2 regions of the Staphylococcus arlettae genome follow, and region 2 is predicted to be linked to the other one. Evidence: predicted binding sites of a transcription regulator. Region 2 holds the regulator's gene; the other holds the start of a gene.
The links. The regulator LexA, encoded in region 2, represses DNA repair genes until DNA is damaged. The targets are predictions, from matches to a motif close to CGAACATATGTTCG.

Region 1 (10,373 bases), 510 kb from region 2:
CAATGTAGACTATAATTAGAAGTGACAATTTATGTTAAAATATTAATAAAACGTTATTTAGGAGCGATGACTATGGAATTATCAGAAATAAAACGTAATATAGAGCACAATGCTGACAAGTTAGAACAACTTAGGGGGTCTCTTTGACTTAGAAGAAAAAGAGACAAATATTCAAGAATATGAAGAAATGATGACTGACCCTAACTTTTGGGATGACCAAAATACGGCGCAGAGCGTCATTGATAAAAATAATGCTCTAAAATCTGTAGTAACCGAATTTAGAAAGTTAGAATCACAGCTAGAGGATATGGATGCTACACGCGAATTACTTGCAGAAGAACAAGATGAAGATATGCAAGCAGACCTAGTAACGCAAGTTCAAGCATTTAAAGGTGATTTAGATCAATTTGAATTACAATTATTATTAGATGGACCTTATGACGCAAATAATGCAATCTTAGAATTACATCCAGGTGCTGGTGGTACTGAATCACAAGATTGGACGAGTATGCTATTAAGAATGTACCAACGTTATTGTGAACAAAAAGGCTTTAAAGTTGAAACTGCCGATTATTTACCCGGTGATGAAGCGGGCGTGAAAAGTGTAACAATAGTCGTTAAAGGTCATAATGCTTACGGCTATTTGAAAGCAGAAAAAGGCGTTCACCGACTCGTTCGTATATCACCGTTTGATTCTTCAGGTAGACGTCATACGTCATTTGCATCGTGTGATGTAATTCCAGAATTTAATAATACAGAAATTGAAATTGATATTAATCCAGATGATATTACCGTAGATACGTTCCGTGCATCAGGAGCTGGTGGTCAGCACATTAACAAAACTGAATCAGCGATACGTATTACTCATCACCCTACAGGTATAGTAGTAAATAACCAAAATGAACGTTCACAAATTAAAAACCGTGAAGCTGCTATGAAGATGTTAAAATCTAAATTATATCAACTTAAATTAGAAGAACAAGAACAAGAAATGGCAGCAATTCGAGGAGAACAAAAAGAAATAGGCTGGGGCAGTCAAATTCGTTCTTATGTTTTCCATCCATATTCTATGGTTAAAGACCATCGTACAAATAAAGAAACAGGTAAAGTAGATGCTGTGATGGATGGTGACATAGGGCCATTTATCGAAGCATACCTAAGAAGTCAAATGGATCAAGCTGAAGAGTAATACATTAATAGCTCCAGCAGTAGACTTTGAAATATAGGATTAACAATTTACCTTATAGCGATAAATGACTATGTAAGTGTAATACTTTGCGATGACATACGTGATGATGGATTTAATAATTAAATAAGCAATATATTGCTTGCTATGACTTTTCCACTTTTAAATTTTTGAAATATCAATGAATAGAAGGCATAATTTAAGTAACTTTAATAATTAAGTTGGTATGAAAATTGATTTTCTTGTTTGTTATAATAAAAGCAAGTATAATCATTGTTTAAATAAGGAGGCGTATGTCATGGGTGTACATCAATATTTTAAACGCTTATCCGATTTGGAAAAGTTAATCAGACTACCAGGAAAATTTAAATATTTTGAGCATAATGTAGCTGCGCATTCATTTAAAGTTACAAAAATCGCGCAATATTTAGCAACTGTGGAAGAGTATAACGGCAACGAAGTGGATTGGAAAAGCTTATATGAAAAAGCACTAAACCATGACTTTGCTGAAATTTTCACCGGGGATATCAAAACTCCAGTGAAATACGCGAGTGGTGAATTGAAAAAATTGTTTTCTCAAGTTGAAGAAGAAATGGTAGACACTTTTATTAGTGAAGAAATACCTACACCTTATCAAGATGTTTATCGAGAACGATTACAGGAAGGTAAGGATGATTCATTAGAAGGACAAATATTATCAGTTGCTGATAAAATTGACTTATTATATGAAACTTTCGGAGAAATTCAAAAACGTAACCCGGAACAGCTCTTCTTTGAAATTTATGAAATGTCTTTAGAAACAATTATGCAATTTGACCATTTAAGTTCGGTACAAGATTTCATAGACAACGTAATTCCTGAAATGTTAACTGAGAAATTTATTCCAAAATCTGAATTGCGTGAAACAACAATGGCAATTTTAAATAAAAGAAATGAGTGACATATATGATTTGGTATATACTCGCATCATTCTTCCCGTGTATACTTGTCATTTTATTTAGTGTGGTGACTAGAAGTAAATGGGTTGGTACAATTTTAGTACTCGTCTTAATCGGTGCATCGATTCAAAAAGGTTTTTTTCATAATGAATGGATTATCTTTATTGATGTAGTATCCATACTTGCAGGGTACGTGATTATTGACCAATTACAATTGCATAAAAAAGAAGATGAAGATTGACGGGTATATACAATGTATAAACAGTTCGATTGCAATGCGTGCTGTTTTATACGTATACTTATATAACTCAATTACAAACAAGACAAAACAAGCATAGTGTGAACTGTGTTTGTTTTTTTTCTATGTGTGGTGAGTAATCACTTTTAAACGAACAAATGTTTGTATATTTCGAACAGAATCTGTTAAAATAGTATGCAAGTGAAATAGATTTTAAACAATTGATATAATTAATAATCTACAGTATGAGCAATGAATTAACTAACGTTAAACGTAATATATAGGAGGAATGTGTCACTATGGAACATTATCCATTCAAATTAGTTTCCGACTTTGAACCAGAAGGTGACCAACCGGAAGCAATTCGAAAAATTGTCAATGGTGTGAATGCAGGAGAACGACATCAAACCTTACTAGGTGCTACAGGTACAGGAAAAACATTTACGATGAGTAATGTAATTAAGGAAGTGGGCAAACCGACCTTGATTATTGCCCATAATAAAACCTTAGCAGGACAATTATACAGTGAATTTAAAGAATTTTTTCCAGAAAATAGAGTAGAGTATTTTGTAAGTTATTACGATTATTATCAACCAGAAGCATATGTACCTTCTACCGATACATTTATTGAAAAAGATGCTTCAATCAATGATGAAATAGACCAATTGCGACATTCTGCAACAAGTGCCTTATTTGAACGTGATGACGTTATAATTATTGCCAGTGTTAGTTGTATTTATGGTTTAGGTAATCCAGATGAATATCGTGATTTAGTTGTGAGTGTACGTGTTGGTATGGAAATGGATCGTAGTGAACTATTGCGCAAATTAGTAGATGTACAATATACGAGAAATGATATTGATTTTAGACGTGGAACATTTAGAGTGAGAGGCGATGTTGTAGAAATTTTCCCAGCCTCACGTGAAGAAATGTGTATCCGCGTTGAGTTTTTTGGAGATGAAATAGATCGCATTCGTGAAGTGAATTATTTAACAGGTGAAGTATTGAGAGAACGAGATCATTTTGCGATTTTCCCAGCTTCTCACTTCGTTACACGTGAAGAAAAAATGAAATCAGCAATACAACGTATCGAAAATGAATTAGCTGAGCAATTAGAAAAACTACGTAGTGAAAATAAATTGTTGGAAGCGCAGCGTTTAGAACAACGTACTAATTATGATTTAGAAATGATGCGAGAAATGGGCTTTTGTTCAGGTATTGAAAACTATTCGGTACATTTAACACTCAGACCATTAGGCTCTACACCGTACACATTAATGGATTATTTTGGAGACGACTGGTTAGTTATGATAGATGAATCTCATGTTACCTTGCCCCAAATAAGAGGTATGTATAATGGTGACCGTGCGCGTAAGCAAGTTTTGGTGGATCATGGATTTAGACTACCAAGTGCACTTGATAACAGACCTCTCCAATTTGAGGAGTTTGAGTCTAAAACACGTCAACTCGTTTATGTTTCTGCTACGCCAGGGCCATATGAATTAGAACATACCGATGAAATGGTCGAACAAATTATTAGGCCTACCGGTTTATTAGATCCCAAAATTGATGTACGTCCGACCGAAAATCAAATTGATGATTTATTAGGTGAAATTCAAGGTCGTATTGAGAATGATGAACGTGTATTAATTACGACATTGACTAAAAAGATGAGTGAAGATTTAACGACTTACCTTAAAGAAGCAGGTATTAAAGTTAACTATTTACATTCAGAAATTAAAACATTAGAACGTATTGAGATCATACGAGATTTACGTATGGGTACGTATGATGTAGTTGTGGGTATTAACTTGTTGAGAGAAGGTATAGATATACCAGAAGTATCTTTAGTAGTTATATTAGATGCTGATAAAGAAGGATTCCTGCGTTCCGAACGTTCCCTTGTACAAACAATTGGACGTGCAGCACGTAATAGTAAAGGTGAAGTAATCATGTATGGCGATAAGATAACAGATTCTATGCGATATGCTTTAGATGAAACAGAGCGTAGACGTCAAATACAAATGGCTTACAATGAAAAACATAATATTACACCGACGACTATCAATAAGAAAATCCATGATGTTATTAGTGCTACGGTAGATTCAGATGAAACAAATGAACAGCAACAAACCGAAGTACCGAAAAAATTAACGAAAAAAGAACGAGAAAAAACAATTCAAAATATCGAAAAAGAAATGAAACAAGCAGCTAAAGACTTAGACTTTGAAAGAGCAACAGAATTACGTGACATGTTATTCGAATTAAAAGCAGAAGGGTGACATAAAGTATGAAAGAGCCATCAATAGTAGTAAAAGGGGCGAGAGCCCACAACTTGAAAGATGTCGATATAGAAATACCTAAAAATAAATTGATAGTTATGACAGGACTTTCAGGATCAGGTAAATCATCAATAGCGTTTGATACAATTTATGCAGAAGGGCAAAGACGCTATGTAGAATCATTGAGTGCATATGCACGTCAATTTTTAGGACAGATGGATAAACCGGATGTAGATACGATTGAAGGTTTGTCTCCAGCAATTTCAATTGATCAAAAAACAACAAGTAAAAATCCTAGATCTATCGTAGCGACTGTGACTGAGATTTATGATTATATTCGTTTACTCTATGCACGCGTAGGAAAGGCATACTGTCCAAATCATCATATCGAAATTGAATCACAAACTGTACAGCAAATGGTCGATCGTATTTTAGAATTGGAAGAACGTACAAAAATTCAAATACTGGCCCCCATTGTCAATCATCGCAAAGGATCACATGAAAAATTAATTGAAGATATAAGTAAAAAAGGTTATGTACGTGTGCGTGTTGATGGGGACATTATAGATGTAAATGATGTTCCTCAATTAGATAAAAATAAAAATCACACAATAGAAGTGGTCATTGACAGATTAGTAGTCAAATCAGGTATAGAAACACGTCTTGCCGATTCAATTGAGACAGCATTAAATTTAGCAGAAGGTAATTTAGTTGTAGATATTATTGATGGTGATGAACTGAAGTTTTCAGAAAACCATGCTTGTCCTATTTGTGGATTCTCTATCGGTGAATTAGAACCACGTATGTTTAGCTTTAACAGTCCTTTTGGTGCTTGTCCTACGTGTGATGGCTTAGGGCAAAAACTGATGGTGGATTTAGATTTAGTAGTTCCAGATAAAAATGCCACATTAAATGATGGTGCAATTTTACCGTGGGAACCTACGAGTTCTGATTATTATCCAACATTGTTAAAACGCGTATGTGAAGTTTATAAAATAAATATGGATAAACCATATAAAAAATTAACTGATAGACAAAAAGATATTATAATGTATGGTTCGAAAGGTAAGGAAATTGAATTTACTTTTGAACAACGTAACGGTCAGAAGCGTACACGTACGATGGAGTTTGAAGGTGTCGTTAACAACATCAATCGCCGTTACCATGAATCACCTTCAGAATATGTGAGAGAAATGATGAGTAAGTACATGACTGAACTACCGTGTGAAACGTGTCATGGACAACGTCTAAGCAAAGAAGCATTAGCAGTCTATGTCGCTGATGTTAATATAGGTCAAGTTATCAATAAATCAATTAAAGACGCACTGCATTTTTATGAAACGATAGAATTGTCAGCGCAAGATCGTACAATTGCCGATCAAATACTCAAAGAGATTATTTCAAGGTTGAAGTTTTTATTTAATGTTGGCTTGGAATATTTAACGCTAAATCGTTCTTCAGGCACTTTATCAGGTGGTGAAGCCCAACGTATTAGATTAGCGACTCAAATCGGCTCCAGACTCTCTGGTGTATTATACGTATTAGACGAACCATCTATAGGTTTGCATCAACGAGACAATGATCGATTAATTGAAACATTGAAAGAAATGCGTGATTTAGGTAATACTTTAATCGTGGTAGAACATGATGATGATACGATGCGCGCAGCGGATTATTTGGTGGATGTTGGCCCGGGTGCTGGTGAACATGGTGGCCAAATTGTTGCGAGCGGTACTCCGAAACAAGTTATGCAAGAAACACAATCATTAACTGGTCAATATTTAAGTGGCAAAAAACAAATCGATGTACCTGAACATCGTCGAGAGGTTACGCAACGACAAATTCACGTTACTGGTGCACGAAGTAATAATTTAAAAAATGTGGATGTTTCATTCCCATTATCAACAATGACAGTTGTCACAGGTGTTTCTGGCTCTGGTAAGAGTTCACTAGTAAATCAAGTACTGTATAAATCTTTAGCAAAAGAAATTAATAAGTCGAAAGTTAAACCAGGTGACTGTGATGCGGTGACTGGTATTGATGAATTAGACCGTATTATTGATATAGATCAATCGCCAATTGGACGTACACCGCGTTCAAATCCTGCAACTTATACAGGCGTCTTTGATAATATTCGTGATATTTTTGCGCAAACCAATGAAGCTAAAATACGAGGTTATAATAAAGGGCGTTTCAGTTTTAATGTTAAAGGTGGACGTTGCGAAGCATGTAAAGGCGACGGTATTATAAAAATTGAGATGCACTTTTTACCGGATGTTTATGTACCATGCGAAGTATGTGATGGATCACGATACAATCGTGAAACATTAGAAGTAACATATAAAGGGAAAAATATCGCAGATGTATTGAAAATGACAGCTGAAGAAGCGACTTATTTCTTTGAAAATGTACCTAAAATTCATCGTAAATTAAAGACGTTAGTAGATGTTGGTTTAGGATACGTAACGCTGGGTCAACCAGCAACAACGTTATCTGGTGGTGAAGCCCAACGTGTGAAACTCGCTTCAGAGTTGCATAAACGTTCTACTGGTCGTTCAATTTATATTTTAGATGAACCAACGACAGGATTGCATGTAGATGACATTAGTCGTTTGTTAACTGTACTTAATAAGTTGGTTGAAAATGGTGATACGGTAGTCATTATTGAACATAACTTAGATGTCATCAAAACTGCTGATTACGTGATTGATTTAGGACCTGAAGGTGGAGATGGTGGTGGTACAATCATTGCTACAGGTGCACCTGAAACAATAGCGGAAGTTCCAGAAAGCTATACTGGACGCTATTTGAAAACAGTATTAGCACGTGATAAAGCTAACCAAAAATCATAATAATTGTAGTTTAGAGGCTAGGACGTCATTAATTCGTCCTAGCCTCATTTTCTATTGTTAGTAGATGTTTGAATTAATAATCAGCTTTAAATCAAGATTTTTTTGAAAATTAAATAAACATTTAAAGGGGACTGAAATCTTTTTCAGACAATTAGATTTCAGTCCCCCTCTCTTTGTATATGCCAGGACAGGGTTTATGAGACAACATCACAATGATGTACAACATAGGAACTATTAATTGTGATTAATCCATGTACCACCGTTGGTTGAATTATGATAAGTTGAATTTAACCAATAAAGGGGGGATAAAAATTATAGAAACAGAAAATTATAAAATTATTCTTCAAATTGTCAAGAACCCCGCAATTAAAAGTAAAACCTTAGAAACGCAATTTAATTTGTCACGTCGGCAATTAAGTTACAGAATTGACAAAATTAATCAATGGCTTAGTAAAGCTTCATATGAACAAATAACACGGACGAAGCAAGGTCATTTTATCGTTGATCCTACTGTTAAGGAAGCGCTCAACATTGATGATGTCGATATATCTGTAAATGACAAAGAATTTTACAATGTAGAGCAACGTCAGTACATTATTTTATTAATGTTATTTAACTCTACACCTTATTTATCATTAGATCATTTTGCGTTAGATCTTAAAGTAAGTAAAAATACTGTGCTTAATGATATAAAAAAAGTGAAAACACAGTTAGCTCAATACAATTTAACGTTACGTTATTCTCGAAAACAAGGATATGCCTTAATGGGTGATGAATTACAAACACGTAAATTGGCGATCAAACTTATTATTAACAGTACACATACACAATTGTCTAGTCACGAGATGAGACATTTTCTAGGTGTAACTGAAGATGATATGACGATAATTAATAAGCAAATGACCAAGATTGAAAGTTTTTTACGGAAAAAGTATGTAGATCATAGTTTAAATCTGTTCCCATATTTACTGAATATATTTTTTAATCGTATTGAACAAGGTTACATCATTAACCATTTTAAAATAGATTATAGTGCTTTGTCAGATACACAAGAATACAAAGCTACAGAAATTTTATTGGAGCCATTTTCTGATGTACCTATGGAAGAAAGGTTATATGTTACTTTGCACTTACTATCAACGAGCATGCAATGGTCAGAACAGCCAGAAACTACTGCTTTTCCACAATTGAAGTCAGTGCTTATTACTACACTACAACGATTTGAACAAATCACCTGTATTCAATTTGAGAATAAAGATCAACTTTTGAAACAATTACTATGGCATATGAAACCCGCATTTTATCGTATTAAATATCAATTATCTGATATCCAAGAGTTAGAAAATCCATTACATGGAGAATATCGAGAGCTGTTTCATTTAGTAAAGCAATCGATCCAACCGCTTGAACATTATTTAGGTCAAACATTGCCTGATAATGAAATTGCATATTTAACAATGCTTATCGGTGGCAGTCTGAGACGACAAGATATTGATATTGAACAAAGCTTAAAAGCAGTTGTAGTGTGCACGCAAGGCCATTCTGTATCACAGATGATGTTGCAAGAACTTAGAGGCCTATTTCCAGAAATTATCTTTTTAGATGCTTTGTCATTATCAGCATTTAATAATTATTCTTTAGATTATGATATCGTCTTTGCGCCCATGCATGTGATGACTACAAAAACATTATTTATTACAAAATCGTTTTTAAATGCGCAGGAGAAAAAATTATTGAGACAAGAAGTGTTGAAAACGTTTGGAGATTCTACGGAAAATACAATGAATGTTGAAGCCTTTATGGAAACGATTAAAGCACATGCCAATGTGTTTGATGAGGAAGGATTATACGAACGTATTAAAGATCATTTAGCTTATCTCCAACCAATAAGTACGATTAATTCAGCAACATTATCTTTAAATAATGAATTGAATTTAAAAGATTTATTACCTACAACACATATAAAGCAATGTAATGAAGTTAAAACGATGGACGAAGCGATTGCATTAGCAAGTGAGCCATTATTAAGCGCACAATATATAGAACCTCAATATGTAAAAGCAATGCAACAACATTTTGATGATACTTATATGGTAATTCAAAATAACATCGCTATTCCACATGCCATGAGTGACGGTGGTGTAAAACGTACAGCTATGAGTATGCTCGTATTACAAGAGCCACTCATTATTAATAAGCAACATCCAATTCATATTATTGTTGTGATTGCTGCAACGGATAAGGTAAAACACTTGAGACCTTTGTTACAGCTAAGAGATTTGGCACAAAGCAACCAAGATATCAACTGTATTCAAGAAGCACAAACAATACAAGAAATCGTTCAAATTATTGAACAGTATTCCAAAATTGAATAAAAGAGGTGCGCTTAGATGACAAAAATAAGTATTGAATCAACGAATGTTTTATTAGATGTACATGCAGAATCAGCGTCTGAAGCTTTGACGCAATTATCGCAAACACTCTATCGAAATGGTTTTGTCAAAGCAAGTTATGAGTCAGCTGTCATTACACGAGAACAAGAATTTCCAACAGGATTACCAACAAATTACTGCGGCGTTGCTATTCCGCATACAGATCCACAACATGTAAATGATAAAGCAATCGGTATTGCTGTATTGGCAGAAGCAGTTCCTTTCGTAATGATGGGGGAAACTGAAGCAACAACACCAGTAAAAATAATTTTTATGTTAGCTATGGACAAAGGTGATGCACAACTAACATTATTACAAAAACTCATGTCCCTTTTGCAAAATGATGAAACATTAGCAACGTTAGCCGAAGCAACAAATAAGGAAACGATTGTCAGAGTGATAGAACAACAATTAGCAGAATAATTTATTATGTTCTGGTGATACA
Region 2 (10,373 bases):
CATACGCACCTTTACGTACGCCTTCTTCAACAACTGATTCTGGTAAGTCTAAAGCAGTTAAGTTTTGACGCGTTAATACAAGTGAAGTTGGTGTGTTTTCTGACTCTAATGCAACTTCCCAAGCGACACGTGTTTCATTTCCATCAGCTGGACGAATCACATTCATGTTAGGAATCGCTCTTAAACCTGCTAATTGCTCTACTGGTTCATGTGTTGGACCATCTTCACCTACAGCAATTGAATCGTGTGTGAAGATAAATGTTGAATTTAAGCCCATAATTGATGATAGTCTTAGTGCTGGTTTTAAGTAGTCACTAAATACGAAGAATGTTGCACCATATGGATGTAAACCACCGTGAGCAGCCATACCATTCACTGCAGCACCCATTGCGAATTCACGTACACCAAACCAAATATTTTTACCTTCAGGTGTTTCCGGAGTAAAGTCAACTGCTTCTTTAACATTTGACTTGTTTGAACCAGCTAAGTCAGCTGAGCCACCGAAGAATGATGGTACGCTTTGACTGATTGCTTGAATTACATCACCTGAATCAGCACGAGAAGCACCACTATGACCTGCTTCATATTTAGGTAACACGTCTTTATAATTTGTTGGTAATTTACCACTAATAGCTAATTTAAATTCTTCAGCTAATTCTGGGTATTTTGAACTATATTCTTCTACTAAGTTATTCCAAGCTTCTTCATTTTCGTTTGCACGTTTTAACATTTGAGTTTGGAAAATTTCATATACTTCTTCTGGTACGAAGAAACGTTTTTCTGGATCTAATCCGTAATTTTCAAATGCTAATTTTCTTTCGTCTTCACCTAGTGGTGCACCATGAACGCCATTTGTATCTTGTTTATTAGGCGCACCATAGCCGATAATTGTTTTCACTTCAATGATTGTTGGTTTATTACTAGATTTAGCATCTTCAATTGCTTTGTCAATTGTTTCTAAATCGTTACCATCTTTAACAAAGATATGTTCCCAACCATAAGCTTCGAAACGTTCTTTTACATTTTCAGAGAATGCTTTATTTAACTCTCCGTCCAATGAAATATCATTGGAATCATATAAAACAATTAATTTGTCTAATTGATTATGTCCTGCAAATGATGCTGCTTCATGAGAAATACCTTCCATTAAGTCACCATCTGATGCAAGAACGTAAGTGTAATGATCTACAACGTTAGCATCTTCTTTATTAAATTTACCTGCTAAATGTTTTTCTGCTAAAGCCATACCTACTGACATAGCAAAACCTTGTCCTAGTGGACCTGTAGTAACTTCGACACCATCCGTATGTTTGAACTCTGGATGACCAGGAGTTTTAGAACCCCACTGTCTAAATTGTTTTAATTCTTCTAATTCTAAACTACCTGAAACATGTAATAAACTGTAAAGTAATGCAGAACCATGTCCTGCAGACAATACGAATCTGTCTCTGTTAAAGAAATCTTTTGATTGAGGATTAAAATTCAAATGGCGTGTCCATAAAGTGTATGCCATTGGAGCTGCGCCCATTGGTAAACCTGGGTGGCCTGAATTTGCTTTTTCAATAGCATCAATACTTAAGGCTCTTATTGTATCAATCGCTAGTTGGTCTTTTTCATTAAACATCTAATATGACTTCCTTTCTTAAATAGCATGATTCATATATTATTATAACTTATTTAACTTATAATTAACAAAAAATTAGATTATCTTTTATCTTGGTCTTTTTCATCCAATACTTTTTTGATTTTATCTGGCGTCACATCGTTTCCTTCTGGATCAATGACCCTTGTGCTTTCTAATTGCTGCTTAAAGCCTTTTCTAAACGATTCTAAATAAGCTTTACGTAATTTAGATTGTTCCTTCGCTTCTTTTTCAGTTAGCCCTTGTGCTTTTTTCTTTCTAGCTAATTCATTAATTCTATTAATATCTACACCATTTGATTCAGTCATAATAACCTCCATAGATTTATATCATATAAATTTTAACAAAAAAAAGAGCGGAACTAAATGCATTCGCTCTTTTTTATCATTCTAATTATTTAATTACTGCCATCGTTTGGTTCGATGCTTGTTCGCTATTTAAATCTTGTTGTAATTGATTATTATTTTGTTCTTTGTGCTCTGTAGTTATTTTATGATCAGTCATTTCGTACGTTTGTTCTCTATTATTATTTATATCTGCCGTTAGTACAAATATAGTACATAACAGCATCGTAGTAACAAGTATTAATAAATATGTTTTGATTTGTGACATATAGATAGAATTCATATAGTATCTCTCCTAGAACATTTGTTTGTAAAAATACTTTAACAGAACACGTGTTCTTAGTCAATACAAAACGAACAAACGTTTGTAACAAATTTCAATTCATGCTATAATTGGATTAAATTAAATTAGGGAGTGCCTATTATGAGAGAATTAACAAAACGACAAAATGAAATTTTCGATTATATAAAGCAAATCGTGCAATCCAAAGGTTATCCACCAAGTGTTCGTGAAATTGGAGAAGCTGTCGGTTTAGCTTCTAGTTCAACTGTTCATGGTCATTTATCTAGATTAGAAGAAAAAGGCTATATCAAACGTGATCCTACAAAACCACGTGCAATAGAAATTGTCAGCGACCAACTTGGAGAACCAATAAATAACGAAGATACAATTCACGTACCAGTTATTGGTAAAGTCACTGCCGGCATACCGATTACTGCAGTGGAAAATGTAGAAGAATACTTCCCTTTACCAGAACATTTTACTTCTACACATAACAGCGATATTTTCATTTTAAATGTTGTTGGAGACAGTATGATCGAAGCTGGTATTTTAGATGGCGACAAAGTGATTGTGCGTAGTCAAACAATTGCAGAAAACGGAGATATTATTGTAGCTATGACAGAAGACAATGAAGCAACTGTTAAACGATTTTATAAAGAAAAAACGCGCTATAGATTACAACCAGAAAATAGCTCAATGAACCCAATCTATTTAAATCAAGTTTCTGTACTTGGTAAAGTGGTCGGATTATTCCGTGAAATGTAATAGTCTCCAAGCACTCTCATTCAGCACTATTTAACATAATAACTTGTAATCACACATACAAACTAAGAGGCTATGCCGTCACGGCATAGCCTCTATTTTGTATCTTTATCTTCTTTTTTGTCTAGAACTTCTTTTACTCGTTCTAATATATCTTCCGATTTATGTTTTTCATGTATTGTCATTAGCATCTCATCCTTACCTTTATAAGATACCCTAACATTTCATCACCAAACATTAGTTAGTATAGTTTTCCGTCCAATAAGGTTGACGCTCATTATTAAAAGCGACGCCTACTCCTAACTCATTATAACTAGAACGTAAGATATTTTTTCTATGTCCTAATGAATTCATTAAGCCTTCGTGTGCATAAATACTATTCATTTGACCATAAGCTAAATTTTCGCCTGCAGCATTAAATTTAATATCATCAGCTTTCAAACGATCAAATGGGGATTCATCATCTAAGTTGGTATGATCAAAATAATCATTCTCCGCCATATCTTTACTATGTTTTCTTGCTGTATCTGAAACATCACTATCATAATTCAATGTAGATAATTGATGTTGTTTTCTTTCAGCATTTACAATTTCAAAGTTTTGGCGTTCAAAACCTTCTTTTAATGCTTCAGATGGTGCACCATATTGTCCTTGCAATCGTTGTTCAAGCTGATCACTTACCAATAGTATTGCTGTTAAACCATTATCTTGATGTTTATCATAGAATGCCGTTGTATAGATTTGATTTTCATGAAATGTGTCATATTCATCATTCTCAATTTGGTATCTAACATTTCCTTTTTTCTTTTCAGTAATTGGTTCTCCTAATCTGTCTCTTACGACATCTTTAGGTGTACCATACTTGATTTTTGACTGTGATGTAATTGAATTTTGATTCGTATAAAGTGCATTGACTTTGTCGTCTAAATAACTGACCATCACAAAGTTACTATAATCACCAGTATAATAAGTATGCCAACTCGTACCATATTCATTGGAAGTTACACTCTTAGCTTCTCCAAATTTATTTTCAACGTCTGCTTTATCCATATTCATTTGAATATTACTTAAAGCAAATTGTTGTTCACTTGGCACTTTGAGTGACTTCGTAGATGATGACTGATTAGTTTGCCAAGCATTAATTTTTGCTTTGACCTCTTGTTGAACGTCTAACATAAAGGGTGACTCTTTTATTGGCACAATCAATACTATGCATAAAAAAATTAAACTATATAATAATATTTTTCTAATCTTCATCACCTACGTATTTTAGTCTCTATCACCGTTAAAGATAGAATTACGCACAATCACATAATCTACTTTTCGTAACGAATTCAAATCTTTACCGCCTGCATAAGAAATTGAACTCTGTAAATCTTGTTGCATTTCAATTAGAGTATCTTGTAGTGAACCTTTGTGTTCAACAAACATTTTTTTACCTTCAACATTTTTATGTTCACCTTTTTGATATTCCGAAGCACTACCAAAATATTCTTTGTATAACTTACCTTCAAGTTCTACTGTTTCTCCTGGAGATTCTTCATGTGCTGCAAAAAGAGAACCAATCATAACCATAGATGCTCCAAAACGCATAGATTTCGCTATATCACCATGCGTTCTAATACCACCATCAGCAATCATCGGTTTACGCGCTGCTTTACTACAATGGTTTAAAGCAGCTAATTGCCAACCACCTGTACCAAAACCTGTTTTAATTTTAGTGATACATACGCGTCCAGGTCCAATACCTACTTTTGTAGCATCTGCACCAGCATTTTCCAATTCACGAACGCCTTCAGGTGTTCCAACATTTCCTGCAATGACAAATGTCTCAGGTAAATGCGTTTTAATATGTTTTATCATATTAATGACCGAATCGTTATGACCATGTGCAATATCAATTGTAATGTATTCAGGCACTAACGCTTCAGCTGCTAACTGTTTTACAAAATCAAATTCTGGTGCCTTTACTCCGACAGAAATTGAAGCAAATAGACCTTTATTCTGCATTTTTTTAACAAATGGAATACGTGCCGCTTCGTCAAAACGATGCATTATATAAAAATAGTCTTGCTCCGCAAACCATTCCGCTAACTCTTCATTCATAACTGTTTGCATATTTGCTGGTACTACAGGCAACTTAAAAGTTCGCGGTCCAAATTTAATTTCTGTATTACATTCAGAACGGCTACTCACAATACATTTATTTGGTATCAATTGCACATCTTCATAATCAAAAATTTTCATAATAATATAAAACTCCTAACATTTATAATAAAACATAAAACTAATGGTAAGTTTTTACAGTATATAACATCTCATTCACTCAGCTTTCGATAATGAAAACGTTTTTTCACGAACAATATTACTGTATTACCATTAGATAATATACAATGTTTTACTTTAAATGTAAACGGACTTACGTCTTAAATTACCAACTAGATTTTTTCACACCAGGAATTTGACCTTTATGTGCATGTTCACGAAATGCAATTCTAGACATTTCAAATTTTCTCAACACACCTCTAGGTCTGCCACTAACCTTACAGCGTCTTGTTAAACGTGTTGGTGATGAATCTCTTGGTAATTTTCGTAAAGCTTCATAGTCACCTTTTGCTTTTAATTCTTTACGCAAGTCATAATATTTATTAACTAATGCTTCTCTTTTTTGTTCTTTTACTACTTTAGATTTTTTTGCCATATAACTTTCCTCCTACAAATCGTAATAATTACGTTTTAATAATATCACATCATTCTTAAATATCAAGTGAAAGTTTTTATCTATAATTACAATCCAAAACCAAGCAGACATTTACTTGTTATTTATAATAGTAGATTTATGATCTTTGTCTGTCTTAACTTAAATGATACTAACATCGTCCAATTAATTGTTGGTGTATCATTAAATCATTATCTTCAATATCTTTGTGACCTAATAGCACGTTTTTCCCTTGCGCAACAATGTGACATATGCTAAAATTTTAAATCGTAAGTATTCCTAATTGTAGAAAGGGTGTTAACTTTGCGCGTAAATATTACATTAGCTTGTACAGAATGTGGCGATCGTAATTATATTAGTACTAAAAACAAACGTACAAATCCTGAGCGTATCGAAATGAAAAAATATTGCCCAAGATTAAATAAATATACATTACATCGTGAAACAAAATAAGTAATTCTTATCTTTTGAATACGACAAGCATTACCAATCATCACTTTGGTGATGATTTTTTTATTATAAAAAAACAAGTGTGTAATCAAATTATGTCATTTTTGATTACACACTTGCTATAAAATATATCTAATCTATAAAGTTCTAATGTTAAATGTAATTTACAACTTTACTACTTAATCTTTCGCTTCAAGATCAACGTCTGCAATATCTATGCCTAACGCTGCTGCAACACCTTTACCATAATTTTCATCTGCTTTATAGCAATGACGAATATGACGGTGTTGAACTTCTAGAGTTGTTCCTTCCATTTCATTAGCTGTATTTACAAACATACGCTCTTGTTGCTCAGGAGATTGTAGTCTAAATAATTTTCCTGGTTGTTCGAAGTAGTTGTCATCGTCTTCTCTGAAGTTATGTTCATAAGCAGTACCTTCTACTTCTAATGGTGGTTTTTTATATTGCGGTTGATCTTCAAATGCACCTTCGCTATTTGGATAGTAATGTGGTCTACCGCCTTGGTTATTATCTAAAATGCGCATTTGACCATCTCTACTGAATGGGCAAATATTTTCAACTCCAACACCTTTAGGTTGATTTACTGGGATTTGCCAATGGTTTGCGCCTAATCTATAACGTTGTGCGTCTCCATAAGAGAATAAACGCCCTTGTAACATTTTATCTGGTGAAAAATCTAATCCGGGAACGATATTAGTTGGTGCAAATGCAGCTTGTTCTACATCTTGGAAATAGTTATCCGGATTACGATTTAATTCAAATTCACCAACTTCAATTAATGGATAATCTCCTTTGTACCAAACTTTTGTTAAATCAAATGGATTATCTTTATGCTTTTTAGCTTGTTCTTCTGTCATTACTTGAATATACATTTTCCATTTTGGATAATCTTTATTTTCTATCGCTTCAAATAAATCGCGTTGTGAAGATTCTCTATCATAAGCAATAGTTTGAGCTGCTTCTTCTGGTTGTAAATTTTCAATACCTTGTTGTGTTCTATGGTGGAATTTCACCCATACACGTTCACCTTTATCATTATACATTGAATACGTATGAGAACCAAAGCCATGCATATTTCTAAATCCTTTAGGAATACCACGATCAGTCATTAAAATTGTCACTTGATGAAGTGCTTCTGGTAATGATGTCCAAAAGTCCCAATTATTTTGAGAACTTCTCATATTTGTTCTAGGATCACGTTTTACTGCGTGGTTTAAACTTGCAAATAATTTAGGATCTCTAAAGAAGAATACTGGCGTATTATTACCTACTAAATCCCAGTTCCCTTCATCTGTGTAAAATTTCAATGCAAAGCCACGAATATCACGTTCTGCATCAGCTGCACCACGTTCACCTGCAACCGTTGAAAAACGTGCGAACATTTCAGTTTGTTTACCTACTTCAGAAAATATGCTTGCACACGTGTATTTAGTAATGTCATTTGTTACTGTGAATGTGCCAAATGCACCTGAACCTTTAGCATGCATACGTCGTTCAGGTATAACTTCTCTATCAAAATGTGCCATTTGTTCTAAAAAATACCAGTCTTGCATAAGTAAAGGGCCTCTTGGTCCTGCTGTCATACTATTTTCTCTGTCAGATACTGGTGTACCAAAAAGACCTGTCAATTTTTTACGTTCGCTCATACGAATAACCCCCTATTTGTTCAGATAATAATAATTATTATCTACTACATATTTTAATGTATACCCTATGTTCAAATCAATAAAACCACTATTAAAAATCGCATTTTTCTGAATTCTCTTTACGCTTTATTGCTTTAAAGTTATAAAAAATATTTGCTTGTGGTTCTCAAAAGCATTAAAATAGTGTGTATACAAAATTTAAAAGTAAATAGGAGCCTTATTATGGAACAAAATAAATTAAATCGAGGTCTCAGTTCACGTCATATTTCTATGATTGCCATTGGCGGCGCTATCGGTACTGGACTATTCGTTGCCACAGGTAGCGTTGTATCACAAGCTGGTCCGGGTGGGGCCATAGCAGCATATTTAATTATTGGAATCATGTTATATTTCCTTATGTCTTCAGTTGGAGAATTAGCAACATTTTATCCTGTCTCCGGCTCGTTTAGCTCATATGCTACACGTTTTGTAGATAGTTCATTAGGTTTTACTATGGGTTGGTTATATTGGGTGATTTGGACGCTTGTTGCAAGTGTGGATATTATTATTGCAGCTAGCGTATTAAGTTATTGGGATGTATTTCATTTCTTTTCCACTGTGACATGGAGCATGATCTTTTTAGTCATATTATTTTTACTTAATATTTTCTCAGTCAAAGCATTTGGAGAAGCTGAATTTTGGTTATCGTTAATTAAAGTAGTAACTATCTTAATCTTTATTGTTATTGGCGTATTAATGATAGTTGGTATTTTAGGTGGAAAAACGTATGGTATTACAAACTACTCTATCGGCGAAGCACCTTTTGTCGGTGGCTTGTCAGGCTTTTTGGGAGTTTTATTAATCGCTGGATTCTCAGTTGGGGGTACTGAAGTAGTAGCTGTTACTGCGGGAGAATCTGACAATCCTCATCGTTCAATGCCAAAAGCAATTAAACAAGTATTTTGGAGAATTTTATTATTCTATGTATTGTCTATTGCAGTTATTGCTGCAATTATCCCATATACTGATCCATTACTGCTAAACGAAAGTGAATCTGTTAGCCAAAGCCCATTCACTATTGTTTTTGATCGTGTCGGTATCGCTTTTGCAGCTTCAGTCATAAATGCTGTCATTTTGACATCACTATTATCTGCAGCGAATTCTGGATTATATACTTCAAGTCGAATGTTATTTTCGATGGGACATGATAAATTAGCACCTAAATTTTTGGCACGTTTAAATAAAGGTACAAAATTACCTATCGCTGCGATATTAACTACTTTCATCGTTGTGTTGGCAGTTATTGTCCTTGCTCAATTTCAATCTAATATCGTATTTACATTATTAAATATCATTGGCTCTTTAGTTATCATTGTATGGGGTTCAAGTATTTTAGCACAAATACGATTACGCATGGCTATTAAAAAGCAAAATAAAGATGCGCAACAAGTCTTACCATATAAAGCTCCATTTTATCCATTTGGTCCAATTGTGGTAATTATAGCTTTACTATTTTTATTTGTTGGTAACTCAGTAGGTACTATTATAGCTGGCGATATTGCTGGATTATTAAGAAATATCGTACCACTATTCATCTTACTCATTATTTACCTTACACATAAATTTATGTTCCAAACAAAAGTTATCAAACTTGAAGACATTAACTTAGATAATAAATATGAATAACTCTAAGTAAAGGACAAAACGGTTTCCCCGTTTTGTCCTTTTATTATGTTTACTTAACTAGCCCTCACAAATTTGTACCTTTGGTAATATTTTGTATTCAATTATTTTAACCTGTATCGTAATATAGTATAATTAAAGAAAATCAAGTACTTGAGGTGGAAAATTATGGTTGGACAAACAAATTTATTCGATGATGTACTCAAACCAGAAGAACGCTTTGTTATTGTTGTACAATCATTAGAAAATCTACACGACCAATTAATTAAGCGAACTCTACGAGAATATAGTAGCCTTAAACACGATCAAATGGAAAACTTATATGAGCATTTAAAATCACTGTTTTTAGAAGAGCCGTTTGCTGAAAATCAATCAGCATTTGCAATTACAGTTTATACTAATTTAGATTATGCTGCAGACCAAGTTTATGCCCACGTAAAACGTCATCGAGGCAAAAATGAGTGGACACATACAGCTAAATAGCTTAAGTCACGACTACTATAAATTTTGCTAAGAGATAAAGTAAGCTCTATTTTTCTAGTTGCCTATGTTACAGTTGACCATTAATCTACGCTGACTTCATACAAGTTATGAAGTCAGTTTTTTACTATTAAATTTAGTTTGTCAGTAATAACAAAATCTATAACTTTCTCTTTATTATGCTCTAATAAATCATTTATTAAATTATAAAAACACGTTTCACAGTTTTGTTTATTTAAGACTTAACTGTAAAACGTGTTTCCCATATTTATTTCTTTAATTCTATCATTGGTTATAATTTTTGTTTTAACGTATGAGGTATACCATTGTCTGCATTTGATAAGGTAACTTCATCAGCAATGGA

Region 1: a site for LexA is predicted at 2,514-2,527, ahead of uvrB (excinuclease ABC subunit UvrB). Genes of this name have one in related genera too.

The regions. Positions count from the first base shown of each region.
Region 1 covers NZ_CP094803.1:2,088,665-2,099,037, reverse strand. The annotation lists one part of gene prfB (peptide chain release factor 2) at 73-144, shown strand; one part of gene prfB (peptide chain release factor 2) at 146-1,189, shown strand; gene MUA37_RS10285 (YfbR-like 5'-deoxynucleotidase) at 1,485-2,126, shown strand; gene MUA37_RS10280 (CsbA family protein) at 2,132-2,365, shown strand; gene uvrB (excinuclease ABC subunit UvrB) at 2,662-4,644, shown strand; gene uvrA (excinuclease ABC subunit UvrA) at 4,653-7,496, shown strand; gene MUA37_RS10265 (BglG family transcription antiterminator) at 7,748-9,871, shown strand; gene MUA37_RS10260 (PTS sugar transporter subunit IIA) at 9,887-10,351, shown strand.
Region 2 covers NZ_CP094803.1:1,579,024-1,589,396, forward strand. The annotation lists gene tkt (transketolase) at 1-1,624, opposite strand, end outside; gene MUA37_RS07770 (DUF896 domain-containing protein) at 1,705-1,950, opposite strand; gene sosA (DNA damage-induced cell division inhibitor SosA) at 2,036-2,269, opposite strand; gene lexA (transcriptional repressor LexA) at 2,411-3,034, shown strand; gene MUA37_RS07785 (CAP domain-containing protein) at 3,269-4,291, opposite strand; gene guaC (GMP reductase) at 4,301-5,278, opposite strand; gene rpsN (30S ribosomal protein S14) at 5,463-5,732, opposite strand; gene rpmG (50S ribosomal protein L33) at 6,054-6,203, shown strand; gene MUA37_RS07805 (catalase) at 6,380-7,867, opposite strand; gene MUA37_RS07810 (amino acid permease) at 8,090-9,532, shown strand; gene MUA37_RS07815 (hypothetical protein) at 9,698-10,012, shown strand; gene MUA37_RS07820 (Cof-type HAD-IIB family hydrolase) at 10,302-10,373, opposite strand, start outside.